Regions from separate parts of the Erysipelatoclostridium sp. An15 genome, predicted to be linked through region 2. Evidence: a T-box and tRNA genes for the amino acid it is inferred to sense, from the RefSeq annotation. Region 2 holds a T-box; the other holds one or more tRNA genes.

Region 1 (7,581 bases), on a different contig from region 2:
TTACTTGAATGATTTAATAACGAACAATCGCTATATTCAAAAATCTTAGCTAAATCTAAAAAAATATGTTCTACTTGATAATATTTAGCAATTTGGTTAGCTGCCTGAATTTCTTTATCATGTTTTTGACCATAGCTAATGGAAAGGGCCACGACATTTTCATGACCATATTGATTTATTGCTAATGCTAGGGCGGTAGTAGAGTCAACCCCACCGCTGAATAATACTAAAACTCTCATTAGTTTCTCCTTTTATTGTAGATATATTTGCAAACTAGGATCGTTTTTAAAACGCCCAGTTAAAGTGCTTGTGGTTGTTGAAGTGTTTGCTTTTTTTATTCCCCGGGCACTCATACAGCTATGTTTACCGTTTATAATAACTGCAATATCTTTTGAATCAGTAATTAAGCTGATGATTTCTGCAATATCACTACCAATTCTTTCTTGCAGCTGTAGACGGCGGGCTACCATATCAGCAATTCTTGCAATCTTGCTTAGACCGATGACCTTACCGTTAGGAATATAAGCTACTGTAACTTTCATATCATACATTAATGCAAGATGATGTTCACAATAGCTAAAAATATCGATATCTTTTACAACGACAATTTCTTGGTTAGCAAAATCAAGATCATCAGCAAAAGTTTTATTGAACATTTCTGCGATTTCCTGATTAGTATATTGAATGCCGGCAAAAACTTCTTCATACATTTTAGCTACTCGCTTTGGTGTTTCTTTTAACCCTTCACGATTAGGGTCTTCACCAAGGGCTTCAATAATTTGATAAATACATTCTTCAATTTTTTTAAGATCAATCATTTTAGACTCCTCGCATATTGGGATTCCAAATATATTTATGTAATTGTAATTGAAAATTAACGCCATTTAGCTGATTTTCAATCATAAAAGCAACAATTTCTTTAGGATCGATTTGTCCATAAATTGGGCTAAAGTAGACCTGCGCTTTGTTAATTAAATCGTATTTATCAATAATATTTTTAGCGGTAATTAAATCTTTTTGATTACCGACTACAAATTTAACAACATCATCTTTTGTTAAGTAATTGTAGTTTTTTTCATTCATATAATTTTCCATCAAGCTAGATGGGGTTTTATAATCTAAGGTAAAAATTGGTCGTAAATCGCTAATAAATGGTTTGATATTAACACTACCATTAGTTTCGATTTCGACGTTATAATTAAGTTTTAATAATTCAAAAATCAAGGACTTAATGTTTTTTTGTAACAGTGGCTCACCACCAGTTAAAGTTACATTTTTGATTTTGTTTTCATTTAAATAATTAATAATTTCTTCTTCAGTCATTAAAGAATATTTAGCATCATCACTATTGGCATACTTACTATCACAATAACTGCAATTTAAATTACAGCCTTGAAAACGAATGAAAGCAGCTAATTGTCCAGCTTTACTGCCTTCACCATTGATGCTAATAAACTTTTCAACTACTTTAAAATTATTCATCATTACCTCGGTAACTAGCACAATTATTAGGAGTTTCATAAACATCAATACAATCAAGATTGTATTTCTTAGCTAATAACTCAAAAATATATCGAGCTAGATTTTCTGCAGTTGGTCGAAATGGTAATGAAACGATTTTAAAATTTTCGTTAATCAAAGCTTGGTACAAATCAGTTGATAAACTATTAGTTTCGATAATTAAAGTATGATCAAGTGAATCGGTAATCTGTTTTAAATCATTTTTTAAATCAGTAAAATCAATAATCATACCATTGTTTTGTTTATCTTCTAATAAAGATGTACTTTTAATTGAAACGACAACGCGCCAGCGATGACCATGAATGTTAGCACATTTTCCGTTATAGCCAGCTAAAAAATGAGCACTATCAAAGCTTTGTTCAGTTTTTAAATAATACATTTTCTCTCCTTTCCATACCATCAATAAAAAAAGTAGGCGCACTAAAAGCCTACTTTAAAAGATAATATAAAAAAGTATGCCCTAGTTTTATTTTAAGACAGGATGGTACAAACGAACTGTCTAAAGCTATAATAATCCATTTGTCCTTGATATGTCAAGGTAATGTTATCTAAAGTTCATGTAAATCTTTGTAAAGAAAAGTTAAGAATTTGTTAACAATGTTTGCATTATGTTAATTTTATGTTAAAGTAACGTTTGTAAAGGGGGAAAAATAATGGAACTTACTGATATATTTACTTTACTAGGTGGATTGGCATTATTCTTATACGGTATGACAATGATGTCTAATGGACTTGAATTAGCTGCCGGAAATAAGATGAAAACAATCCTTGAAAGATTAACTGCTAATCGTTTTATCGGTGTTGCTGTGGGTGCTTTAATTACAGCTATTATTCAGTCATCTTCTGCTACAACAGTAATGGTCGTTGGATTTGTAAATGCTGGATTAATGGAACTAAAAAGTGCTGTTTGGATTATTATGGGAGCTAATATCGGAACGACAATAACAGGGCAATTGATTGCTATCGATATTACAGCATTAGCACCAATTATCGCTTTTATCGGTGTAGCGTTAATTGCATTTTTCAAAAGTAAAAAACTTGATGCTTTTGGGACAATTATTGCCGGGTTAGGAATTTTGTTTATGGGAATGGATATCATGTCTGGTGCAATGGAACCATTACGTGATTCACCAACGTTTGTAAGTATGGTTTCTTCTTTTGAAAATCCATTAATCGGTATTTTGGTTGGTGCTGGTTTTACAGCGCTTATTCAAAGTTCTTCTGCGTCTGTTGGTATTTTACAAGCTCTTGCTAGAAGCGGTGTCGTTACATTACCTTCTGCAATTTATGTATTGTATGGACAAAATATTGGGACATGTATTACTTCAGTACTAGCAAGTATTGGGACAACTAGAAACGCTAAAAGAACAACAATTATCCATTTATCATTTAATATTATTGGGACAATCATTTTCGTAATTATTAGTATGTTAACACCATTTGCTGATTTTATGGCATCATTAACACCTACTAATATACCGGCACAGATTGCAAACGTGCATACAATTTTTAATGTTGTAACTACAATTGTTTTATTACCTTTTGGTGCTCAATTAGTTAAACTTACATATATAGTTTTACCTGAAAAAGAAGGTTTAGAAGATAAGATGACAGTTAAATATTTAGATGCATCTGTCTTTACAAATGATTATTATATTGGACGTAGTGCTATTGTTAATCGCCAATTATTTAATGAAACACAAAATATGTTGTCAGAAGTTCAACAAAATGTACAACGTGCCTTTGAACTAATGAGTAACTATGATGAGGCTAAACACGAAGAAATATTAAAACATGAAGAATATATTGATTATTTAAACAAAGAAATTATCCAATATACAACAACAGCGATTTCTTCAGAATTTCCAATCGAAGAATCACAATCAATTGGATTATTCTTAAAAACTGCCGGAGATTTAGAACGAGTTGGTGATCACGCTATAAATATTGCTGAACGTGCAAAACAACTTTATGAAAATGATGAACATTTCTCTGATGAAGCAATGAAAGAAATCTCAATCATGAATGATATGACTAGAAATATTTTACAAGAATTAAGTGTCTTAAAACGTGAAGAATTACATGATATTGTTGAAAAAGTTGATGTAATTGAAGATAATATTGATGGTATCACTCATGAATTTTCATTAAATCAATTAAAAAGATTGCGTGATAAAAAATGTACACCAGAACATAGTGCATTATATACTGAAACACTTATTGATTTTGAAAGAATCGGTGATCATGGTTTAAATATTGCCGTTGCTTTTGATACAATTAAAGAAGAATTAACAACAATGGCTTAAACTGGCTGAATTTCAGTCAGTTTTTTAATATATTATTAAAAACTTAATCATTTGTTCATTCTTTGTCAGTATAATAAGTGTCGGAGGCGATTGGAATGAAGATTGATAAAACATATGTAATATACTTTTCCCCTACAGAAACTTCTAAAAAATCAGCAGTTAGTATTGCTCGCGGATTAGAAGGAACATTAAATGAAATAGACATAACTTCTATGCCAATTGAAGCTAAACAGTTTAATCGACATGATGTTGTTGTATTTGGAATGCCGGTATATGGGGGACGTATTCCTGTTGAGGCGGTTAAAAGATTAAAATCATTTACTGGTGATCATACTCCTTGTATTATAACAGTAACTTATGGTAATCGTCATTATGATGATGCATTGTTAGAGTTATTTAATATTGTAGAAGGGCAAGGGTTTATCCCGATTGCAGCAGCAACATTAGTTGGTCAGCATACTTATGGAAATATCCAAGTGGGACGTCCAGATCATGATGATATGTATCGCGATGAGTTGTTTGGAAGCTTAGTGCGGTTAAAAATTAATAAAGATAACTTTTCATTTGTTTCAATACCAGGTCATTATCCTTATCGTGAAGGTGGTAATGGTGGTAAATTTAGACCGTCTACAAATGAAAATTGTACGCAATGTGGATTGTGTGTAAAAAAATGCCCGATGCAAGCTATTGATCCAAAGGATTGTAAAACGATTAATGATCAGTGTTTATCTTGCTTTAGATGTATTAGAATTTGTCCAATGCAAGCTAAAACTATGGATCATGATCAAAATTACCAACAGTTTGCTAAGGAATTTACTGAAAAATTATCAAAACGTAAAGAAAATGAATATTTTGTATAATAAATAAGTACGGCGTTTTTTAATTTCCGTACTTATTTTTTGTTTTAAATTGAAAACGTAAATTATAAAACCGATAAATAATAACCAATATATATATTAGAGCAATAACATTAACAAGATAATAGTTAGAAGCAGCTAAAAGCTGATTGATAAAAGGGTCGATAAAATTCACTAATATTATGCCTAATATTCCCCAAATTAAACTATAAAACAAACAAATTCGACTACAATAATTATCCGGATATTTTTGATAATTCCAGATTTCAATATTTAAATCATGAGCTAAAAAATAGTGTGTTACATATTCTAAAGCAGTACAACATACTAAAGAATAAAAGAAGATTTCAAAATTATTAGTATGATAGGGAACTGCTTTCAATATTAATAATGCTCCAAATCCATATATTGGAATAAAAGGACCTTTTAATAATCCGGAAAAATGAATTCTTTTTTCAAGTATTGAAATATATGCCGATTCGATAATAAAGCCTAGAAAAGTATAAATTGCAAATTTTACCATTATAACCTCCATTAGTAATTTTATGATAAAATTTGGCAATTATGATACTAAATATGAGCAAGCAGTTTTTCAATTTCAAGAGCAATTTCTTTTGGTTTGACTAATGGCTCAAAGCGAGCGACTACATTACCCTTACGATCAATTAAAAATTTAGTAAAATTCCAATCAATTCGTTTAGAAAGTGCTGGATCCTGGTTTTCTTTAAGATATGTATAAATAGGTGCTTCGTTTGGACCGTTGACATCGATTTTAGCGAATTGTGGGAAGCTAACCCCATAAGTATCAGCACAAAAAGAAATAATTTCTTCCATTGTTCCTGGTGCTTGTTCACCAAACTGGTTACAAGGAAAATCAAGGATCCAAAAACCTTGGTCGTGATACTGTTCAAATAAATCTTCTAATTCATCATATTGTTCAGTAAATTCACATTCCGTAGCCGTATTTACAATAAGTAATACCTGGTTTTGATATGTACTTAATGATTGTAGTTGATTATTGTTATCTAAAACGTTTATATCGTATAAGTTCATGTTATTCTCCTTTTAATAATTTATTTATTAATTATAAAATGATTTTATATTAATAACAAATAATATGCTTGTGAATGTTTGATTTTGACGTGCTTGATACAAGAATAAATTAATAGCAAAAAAAATGACAAAATTTTAAATAAAGGGTTGACGATTATAAAAGCTTATGTTATTATATTTGAGCAGTCGATTGATGGGCCTGTAGCTCAGTTGGTTAGAGCGCACCCCTGATAAGGGTGAGGTCGATGGTTCAAATCCATTCAGGCCCACCATTAATTAATTGCATTTATATATGGGCCTGTAGCTCAGTTGGTTAGAGCGCACCCCTGATAAGGGTGAGGTCGATGGTTCAAATCCATTCAGGCCCACCATATATAAAAATTAATAAAATATTTTTGGGGCCTTAGCTCAGCTGGGAGAGCGCCTGCTTTGCACGCAGGAGGTCAGCGGTTCGATCCCGCTAGGCTCCACCATTTGTAAATTAGCTCTGCTTTGGCAGAGTTTTTTTGTTTTTATAGGAGGTAATTATGACCGATAAATTAATCATTTTAGTAGCTAGTTTTTTTATATACTGCTTTCTTGGTTGGGTATGGGAATCGATTATTTTACCATTATCACGAAAACAAAAACCTTATAACCGTGGTTTTTTAAATGGACCATGGATACCAATATATGGTTTTGGAGCGATATTAGTAATTGTATTATTTGATATTCATAAAACCGATTATCCTGTCTATGCTTTATTTATTAATGGGGCTGTAGTTGCTTGTTTATTAGAATATATTACATCTTATGGTATGGAAAAGCTATTCCATCAGCGCTGGTGGGATTATAGTCATAAACCGTTTAATTTAAATGGTCGGGTTTGTTTAGAAGGATTTGTTTGTTTTGGAGTTTTTAGTGTTGTTGCCATTGATTATGTACAACCATTTTTTACCTATGAATTATCGAAGGTCGATGAAAAATTATTGTTTATAATTGCTAGTGTTTTAACGATATTATTTATTTTTGATACTATTGTTTCAACTAGAATTGCTTTGAATATTGAAAAGAAAGTAGAGCAGTTTAAACAGACTATTGAAAATAATGAAATGGTGTTATTGAAAAACTTATTAGAAAAACAACAGGAAGTTAATAAACGCATTGGGAAAAATCGTTTGCAGTGGCAACGTCAACAGATTATTTTTAAAAACTTAATTAAGCAAAAAGGGAATTTAAAGTATTCACAAAGACGTTTAATTCGAGCTTTCCCAGATCTGCTTAAACATAAAAAGAAATAAAAGGGGATAGATGATGAAAAAAGAGAACTATATCGTAAAATCTTTAAATGGTATGGCGTATGGCTTTTTTTGCAGTTTAATTATTGGAACGATATTAAAACAAATTGGTAGTTTTGTAAATATAAGTCAGTTGATTATCTGGGGTGAAATAGCAACATATTTAATGGGACCGGCTATTGGCGTTGGAATTGCTTATGCAATTGATGCTAAAGGACTAAATTTAATTGCAGCGGTAATTGCTGGGACAATTGGGGCTGGAACTTTTAATGGTAATCAAGCAACAACTGGCAATCCAATCGCTGCTTATGTAGCGGTAATTGCGGCAGTTGAAGTTACTCGTTTACTTCAAGGAAAAACACCGATAGATATTTTACTGGTACCATTTTGTTCAATCGTTATTTCTGGATTGGTAACGATATTTGTGGGTCCATATTTAACGATGGTAATTAACTGGATTGGTGATTTAATTAATCAGGGAGTGGCAATGCAACCATTTTTCATGTCAATAGTTGTAGCAGTTTTAATGGGAATGGCTTTAACGGCGCCAATATCTAGTGCTGCTAT
Region 2 (7,581 bases):
TAACATCAAGTAAACTAATTGCTAGATTAGTTAGACAAGGATCTGGTTTTTTTTGCTGTAATGGATTATTACCAAAAACATAATCAAAACAATCAGGAAATAAAGTTTTAACAATCTTTACCGCATGATCGTGTGGTTTATTTGTTACTACTGCTAAATTATAACCTTTATTAACCAAATCATCGACTAATTCTTTAATTCCTGGATATGGCTTAGTATTTTCAAGACATTTTTGTTCATATAATTGATCGAAACGTTTTTTAAATTCTGATATCTTATCCTGACCATCTTGTGGTAAAACACGTTCAATCAGCTTAATAATACCATTACCTACAAAGTGACGATATTTATCAACTGGATAGGTTGGATAATTGTATTCTTGAAGAATCTGGTTAGTTGTGTTAGCTAAATCAACTAAAGAATCTACCAAAGTACCATCTAAATCAAATATAATTGTATTTATCATTTAATCACTCCATTTTTCAAACGTATTATAGCACATATTTTTCTTGTATGCTTATAAAGTTGTGGTATAATTTCTTTATTGAGGAGTGAAATAATGGAAGAAAAAAGTACTATTTTCATGAACTTAGGAACATCATTAGGTTTAGCTATTGGAATTATCTATTTTGCATTTCAGTATTTCTTTGGTTCTGTAAGTTCCTGGATGGCATTAATATTTTTGATTACTGCTTTAATTGGCAGAGTTATTGGTTATGGTTTAGATCGAATCGTAGATAAAAACAGTCAAAAAAAATGAGCATTTTGCTCATTTTTTTATTGGCTATACATTAAATAGTTTTCAAAAGCATCTTTTGCCTGTTTTTCGTGACTACGACTAATAGGAATTACTACGTTATTTTTTAAAATAAAACGATTTCTTTGATGTTCCCTTACTTCATTAAAATTAACAATAAAACTACGATGACATTCAAAAAAATTATCTGGTACTAAATCTAAAAAAGATTGAAATTTATCATAAGTATAATATTGAGTATTATTTAAATGAATAATAGTTCTTCTTAGATCTCTTTCAAAATAAATAATTTCTGATAACGAAATAACTATTTTTTTACCACGGCAGTTTATCAAGATATTATTTTTACTTTCTCTAATATTGTTAATAGCTCTTTTTAATGCTTTAAATAAGTACTTTTCTAGACTTGGTTTATAGATAAAATAACAGTGTTTAGTTTCATAAATTTCGCTAATAACATTAACATAATTACTAACAAAAATAATTTGCGCACCATTTATTTGATTATTGATCTTTTTAGCAAGCTCTATTCCATTTTCATTATAAAAAAGAATATCAACAATAAAAATACTATAATCTAAGAATAACTCAAAGTCCTCTAAAAACTTTATAGCATCATTATAAACGACTATTTCAATCAACGGATCTATTTGATATATTCCATTTCTGATTTGATCAAGAAATTTTTTATCATTATTTAAAATGACAACCTGCATAACAACTACCTCTCCCCTAAAAATTATTAATTTTTAATATCTCCCATATTTATTAATTTTGTAAACTACATTATATTAAATTTCATTCAAAATACCTAGCTGTTCTTAAAAGTGTGTCATTTAAATTTGACAAAAAAAGAGTCTTTAGACTCTTCTACGTTTTGGTTTAAATCTTAAAATTAAAATATATATAACAACTAAAACAATAGCAATTCCATATGGGAAAATAAAATCAATAACATTATTAGTAACTTCTTTGACAGTATCTTTTTCAATAGCTTCAGTTGTCAAATAATCTTCTTCATATAATAAATAATCACCATAATATATTTCTAAATTCCCAACTTTAGTTCCTTTTTTTAATGGTGCTTTTAATTTATCAAATGAATATCGATAATCCAGCTCTTCTAAATTAAAATTATTTGGTAAAAAAGCTGTTGCATCATTTTGATTAGTAATTACTACTGATTTATTATCTTTAGCTAAATCTACTTTTAAAGTGTCAACTTCATTACCCTTTGTTAAGATATTTTGCAAAGAATAACGCTGTCCTACATAGTTCATAATATCTAAAGTATCACAAACTGCTGCACTTGTTCTAACTTCATTAGTACTATGTGCTACAATAGTGATAATTTCATTACCGTTAACAGTATCTAGACTTGATAAACAGTTTTTAGCTTGATTAGTATAACCACTTTTACATCCTAAAATATTAGTAGTATCTATTCCAGCTCGACGCGCATTATAAATCGATTTATTAACCCACTGATGTAATCCATTAGATGAAGTATGATAACGTTGACCATATATTTCTCTAAACTTATCATTTTCAATCGCATGTTTAACAATTAAAGCCATATCATGAGCAGTAGTATAATGATTATCATCATGAATACCTGTAGTATTTACAAAATGAGTATCTTTTAATCCTAACTCACCAGCTAATTCATTCATTTTAGCAACGAAAGCTTCTTGAGAACCACATAAATTATTAGCTAATGCTCTAGTAGCATCAGCACCACTTGGCAATATTGCTCCATATAAAAGATCTTCATATGTAACTACTTCACCAACTTCAAAATTAGCTGAAGATGCCCCGGTTTCCCAAACTGTATCAATATCACTTTGAGTAATAACTGTCGTTGTTGATGTATCTTTCATCATCTCTAATGCCACAATTACAGTCATGACTTTAGTCATGCTAGCCGGATACATTCTTTCATCCATGTTTTTATTGTATAATACCAGCCCTGATTTAGCATCGATTGCCACAGTATATTGGCATGATAAAGTTGTGATTGGTTCACTATTTTCTAAAGCTTTTACTGGTATATTACTAGTAAAAATACTTATTACCATAATAATGGCAACTAATAATTTTTTAACCATTAATTTTCCTCCCATATAAAATTATTTTCCCAATCTATAATTCCCTCGATTTAATTATTAAGGTTATTTGCTAGTTTATTTTAGCACTTTCGACTCTTTTCAACAATATTATTTTATTAAATCAAGCCAATAAATTGCAAAAAATATTCTTAAAACGCACTAAACCCCAAGTTGTAATATACAGCTTGGGGTATTTTATCTAATTAACCATTAATTACATCATGACAACGGTGGCATAATTCGCCTTCCATTTCATCTTCATCAAAGTAATTCCAGCAACGTGGACATTGATGTCCATTGAATTTTTCTGCTTTAATATAAGCACTATCAAATTCTTCTAAAGTAGTATCTTCTACTAAATTAACTTTAGCAACAATAAATAATTGTTTTAAATCATCAGCTAATTTTTCCATATCTTTATAATCATCTTTTAAAGAAATAGTTACTTTAGCTTCCATATTAGATTTAATTACTTTATCATTACGTAATTGTTCTAATGCTTTTAAAACATCTTTACGTAAATCTAAGAAACGTTTAAAGTATTCTTTTAAGCTTTCGCTATCTTCTAATTCAATTTTTTGATAAGCTGGTTCTAAGAATACTGATTCTGCTTTATTTTCATCACAATGGAAATGATCATGTAATTCTTCAGCAGTAAATACTAATACTGGTGAAATTAATTTCATCATGATTTTAGCGTGATAATATAATACCGTTTGAACTTGACGTCTTCTTAAACTATCAGCTTTTTCGATATAAAGAATATCTTTAGTAAAGTCCATATAGAATGAACTTAATAAGTTAGTGAAATAATTTAAGATCAATTGGTTTGCTTCTGCAAAATCAAAGTTTTCATAAGCATTATTATAACCATCAATTAAATCATTTAACTCTGCTAACATATAGCGATCTACTGGTGCTAAATCTTTAATAGCTACTAAATCATTTTCTTTAAAATCATTTAAATTTCCAAGAACGAAACGCATTGTATTTCTAATTTTACGATAGTTTTCAGAAATTTGTTTCATAATATCATTACTAATTCTAACATCTTGCTGATAAGCAACAGAAGTTGCCCAAAGTCTAACGATATCAGCACCAAATTGATTAACTAATTTAATTGGATCAACAGTATTACCTAATGATTTAGACATCTTGTTTCCTTTACCATCTAAAACAAATCCATGAGATAAAACTGTTTTATATGGTGCTTGACCATGAGCAGCCGTACCAACAATTAATGAAGAGTTAAACCAGCCACGATATTGGTCGCTTCCTTCAAAGTATAAATCAACTGGATAACGATAACCACGTTCAATCATACATCCAGTATGACTTGATCCTGAATCAAACCAAACATCCATGATATCTTTTTCTTTTTTGAAAATACCATTTGGTGAATGTTCATTTGTATATCCTGCAGGTAATAAATCTTTTTCATCACGTTCAAACCAGACATTTGAACCATATTTTCTAAATAAATCAGAAATATGTTTAAACACTTTTTCTTCCATGATTGGCGTACCATCTTCACAATAGATAATTGGAATTGGTACACCCCAAGATCTTTGACGAGAAATACACCAGTCACCACGTTCTTTGATCATATTATAAATACGAATATGACCCCATTCATTCAACCAGTTAACTTTATCAATTTCATTTAATAATTTATCTCTAATTTTATCTAATGAACAGAACCATTGATCAGTTGCTCTAAAGATAATTGGTTTTTTAGTTCTCCAGTCATGAGGATAACTATGTTTAATAAATTCAAGTTTTAATAAAACACCTAGTTCATCTAATTTTAAAGTTACTGTTTTATTAGCATCATCAACATATTGTCCTGCTAACCATTCACCGCATTCTTCCATCATGCAGCCATGTTCATCAACATTACAATAAGCTGGTAGACCATATTTTTGACCTACATAAAAGTCGTCAGCCCCAAAACCTGGCGCTGTATGAACGCATCCAGTACCGGCATCAGTTGTAACGTGGTCACCTAAAATAATTAATGATTCACGATCATATAAAGGATGTTGACAAGTAATCATTTCTAATTCACTACCTTTATAGTGTTTGATTACTTTATATTCAGTAATTTCAAATTTTTCCATTAATGAATCAACTAATTCATCTAAAACAATTAATTTACCTTTAGGTGTATCAACAACTGCATAATTGAAATTTTCATTTAAACAGATTGCTAAGTTGGCAGGAATTGTCCATGGTGTAGTTGTCCAGATTACAAAATAAGTATCATTATCTAAAATTCCTTTACCATCTTTAACTTGGAATTTTACATAAATAGTTGGACTTTTAATATCATGGTATTCGATTTCAGCTTCAGCTAATGCTGATTCACTAGATGGTGACCAGTATACTGGTTTTAAACCTTTAAAGATTAATCCATCCATAGCCATTTTAGCAAAAACATCGATTTGATTTGCTTCAAATTCAGGCATTAATGTTAAATATGGATGTTTATAATCTGCAAATGTCCCCATTCTAATTAATTGCTCTTTTTGTTTATCAACTTGCTGATAAGCGTATTCTTTACATTTTTCTCTAAAATCAGCAGTTGACATTTCTTTACGATTTACCCCTAATTTTTGAATAGCATTTTCAATTGGTAAACCATGAGTATCCCAGCCTGGAATATATGGTGTATAAATTCCATTCATATTTTTATAACGAACAATTACGTCTTTAATAACTTTGTTTAACATATGTCCCATATGCATATTACCATTGGCATATGGTGGACCATCATGGAAAACAAATTCTTCATTTCCTTTGTTTTGTTCAAGTACTTTTTCATACATGTTTGCTTCTTGCCAACGTTCTACATACTTAGGTTCTTTTTTAGGAAGATTCCCTCGCATTTCAAAATCAGTTTTTGGCATCAATAAAGTGTCTTTGTAATTCATCTCTTTCTTTCCTCCAAATTAAACTAATAAAAAAAGTCCTTTTATACAAAAGGACGAATAAACCGCGGTACCACCTTAATTCGTGTTATCAAACTTAAACACGCACTTGAGATTTTAACGCAATCAACGGCGACCCCTACTAATTTCAAGGCGCTACTCCAGAGTGATCCATTATAATAATAGTTACTGATTTCCACCAGCCATCAGCTCTCTAGAAACATCTTACTATAAACTGTCTCTTTCATCGTATTTATCATTTTCTTCATCTTCGTTAATTAAATTAAAAACTTCAGAATTATCTATTGAATCCAAAATATCCTGAGACATTTTTTGCACTGAAGCTCTAAATCTAATTGCCTGATCTTTGAAATCGCTCATTTCACTTGATAGATTTCGAACATAATCTAATGATTCCTTTAAAATCATATTTGCATTTCGTTTAGCCTTATCAATTAATTCACTAGCTTCTTTTAAAGCTAAACGAGCAATTTCCTCATTAGTCTTTTCAGTTATATTGACACGATGTTGTAACAATGAGTTTTGTTCTTTAACACGATCTAATTCTTCAGTTAAACTAGTAACTTGTCTTTTTAAGTTTTCTATTTGTTTAAGATAATCATCGATCTTATAGTCAACTTCATGAACATTATAACCCATTAACTGCTTTTTAAAATCACTCATCGTATCAACTCCCTACTTATAAAAATACCCCTCAACAACATGATTATTCTGTTTTGTAAGTCGCTTAGTATCGACAAATTTAACCCTTCCATGCCGTCTTAACGATATTATATCACTATTATTACACAAATAATTTATTTCTTCAACTTCTTTATGATTAACTTTTACAAAACCTGAGCGAATATAGCTAACTGCCTTACTTCTAGGTAGACCATATATTGTAGCAACTACTTTATCTAAACGTAATGAAGAAACAATAAATGTTTTCATTACATATTGATGTTCGATGATAATTTTTTCATCACTTAAACTAGTTTTAACTTTACTACGTTTTATTTTGGTCAAATTATCTTTAACATATTCATATATTTTTTGTTCCATCGCTACATAAAAATCATCTTGATATTCATAAATGTCACCAAATAACTCTCTTTTAACCCCTAATGACATCAATGCCCCTAAAATATCACGATGCGTTAATTTACCAAATGATTGGGCATATTTTATCTTTACTAAAGCAATTTCAAAATCTTGATCTTCAATTTCATAAAAGGCTGGGGCAATAATCATTCTTTTCATTTCACTATTATCCATACCGCCAGCTTCTTTGACAATTAAATCTTCATTATTGCCAATTATTGAATAAACAATTGATTGATGATATGGGTTTAAAAATTTAGTTAAGATAAGTCTTTGTTTATATAAAGCTTGATCTCTATATTCCAAAACTTTTTTAACAAAGACTTCTTCACCTTTAAAATGTTCTAACACAACGAAAAAGTATTAGCTAGGCTAATACTTATTACTCATCGGCTTCTTCATCATCTAAATCAATTGTTCCAGAAACCCCAATATTTTTAGGAGTACATAAGAAAATTCTAGGTCCAATTCTTTGGATATCACCTTCAATTGCATAGATGACTCCACTTAAGAAATCGACAACTCGTTTAGACTGCTCTTTTTGCAAGCGATGTAAATTAACTACAGCTGCTTTTCTTAATTTTAAATAATTAGCAATATCTTGAGTTTCTGCAAAAGCTCGAGGCTCAAATAAGATTAATTGACTATCTTTATTAGCATTCAAAGCTTTAATTGCATCACT

Evidence for each region. The T-box of region 2 lies ahead of ileS (isoleucine--tRNA ligase). A T-box ahead of a tRNA ligase gene usually reads a tRNA of that ligase, here a tRNA-Ile.
Region 1: it has a tRNA-Ile gene. The T-box ahead of ileS (isoleucine--tRNA ligase) is inferred to sense a tRNA for this amino acid. The anticodon was not compared.

What each region holds. Positions count from the first base shown of each region.
Region 1 is NZ_NFLA01000018.1:26,985-34,565, reverse strand. Features, by position in the region: gene queC (7-cyano-7-deazaguanine synthase QueC) at 1-239, opposite strand, end outside; gene folE (GTP cyclohydrolase I FolE) at 252-818, opposite strand; gene queE (putative 7-carboxy-7-deazaguanine synthase QueE) at 820-1,482, opposite strand; gene queD (6-carboxytetrahydropterin synthase QueD) at 1,475-1,900, opposite strand; gene B5E92_RS07430 (Na/Pi cotransporter family protein) at 2,175-3,827, shown strand; gene B5E92_RS07425 (4Fe-4S dicluster domain-containing protein) at 3,923-4,687, shown strand; gene B5E92_RS07420 (putative ABC transporter permease) at 4,707-5,207, opposite strand; gene B5E92_RS07415 (glutathione peroxidase) at 5,255-5,737, opposite strand; tRNA gene B5E92_RS07410 (tRNA-Ile) at 5,933-6,009, shown strand; tRNA gene B5E92_RS07405 (tRNA-Ile) at 6,032-6,108, shown strand; tRNA gene B5E92_RS07400 (tRNA-Ala) at 6,135-6,210, shown strand; gene B5E92_RS07395 (putative ABC transporter permease) at 6,265-7,017, shown strand; gene B5E92_RS07390 (PTS transporter subunit IIC) at 7,031-7,581, shown strand, end outside.
Region 2 is NZ_NFLA01000007.1:57,354-64,934, reverse strand. Features, by position in the region: gene B5E92_RS04105 (HAD family hydrolase) at 1-466, opposite strand, end outside; gene B5E92_RS04100 (hypothetical protein) at 560-760, shown strand; gene B5E92_RS04095 (LytTR family DNA-binding domain-containing protein) at 778-1,473, opposite strand; gene B5E92_RS04090 (D-alanyl-D-alanine carboxypeptidase family protein) at 1,618-2,865, opposite strand; gene ileS (isoleucine--tRNA ligase) at 3,069-5,798, opposite strand; T-box leader at 5,845-6,052, opposite strand; gene B5E92_RS04080 (DivIVA domain-containing protein) at 6,024-6,479, opposite strand; gene B5E92_RS04075 (RNA-binding protein) at 6,492-7,250, opposite strand; gene B5E92_RS04070 (cell division protein SepF) at 7,282-7,581, opposite strand, start outside.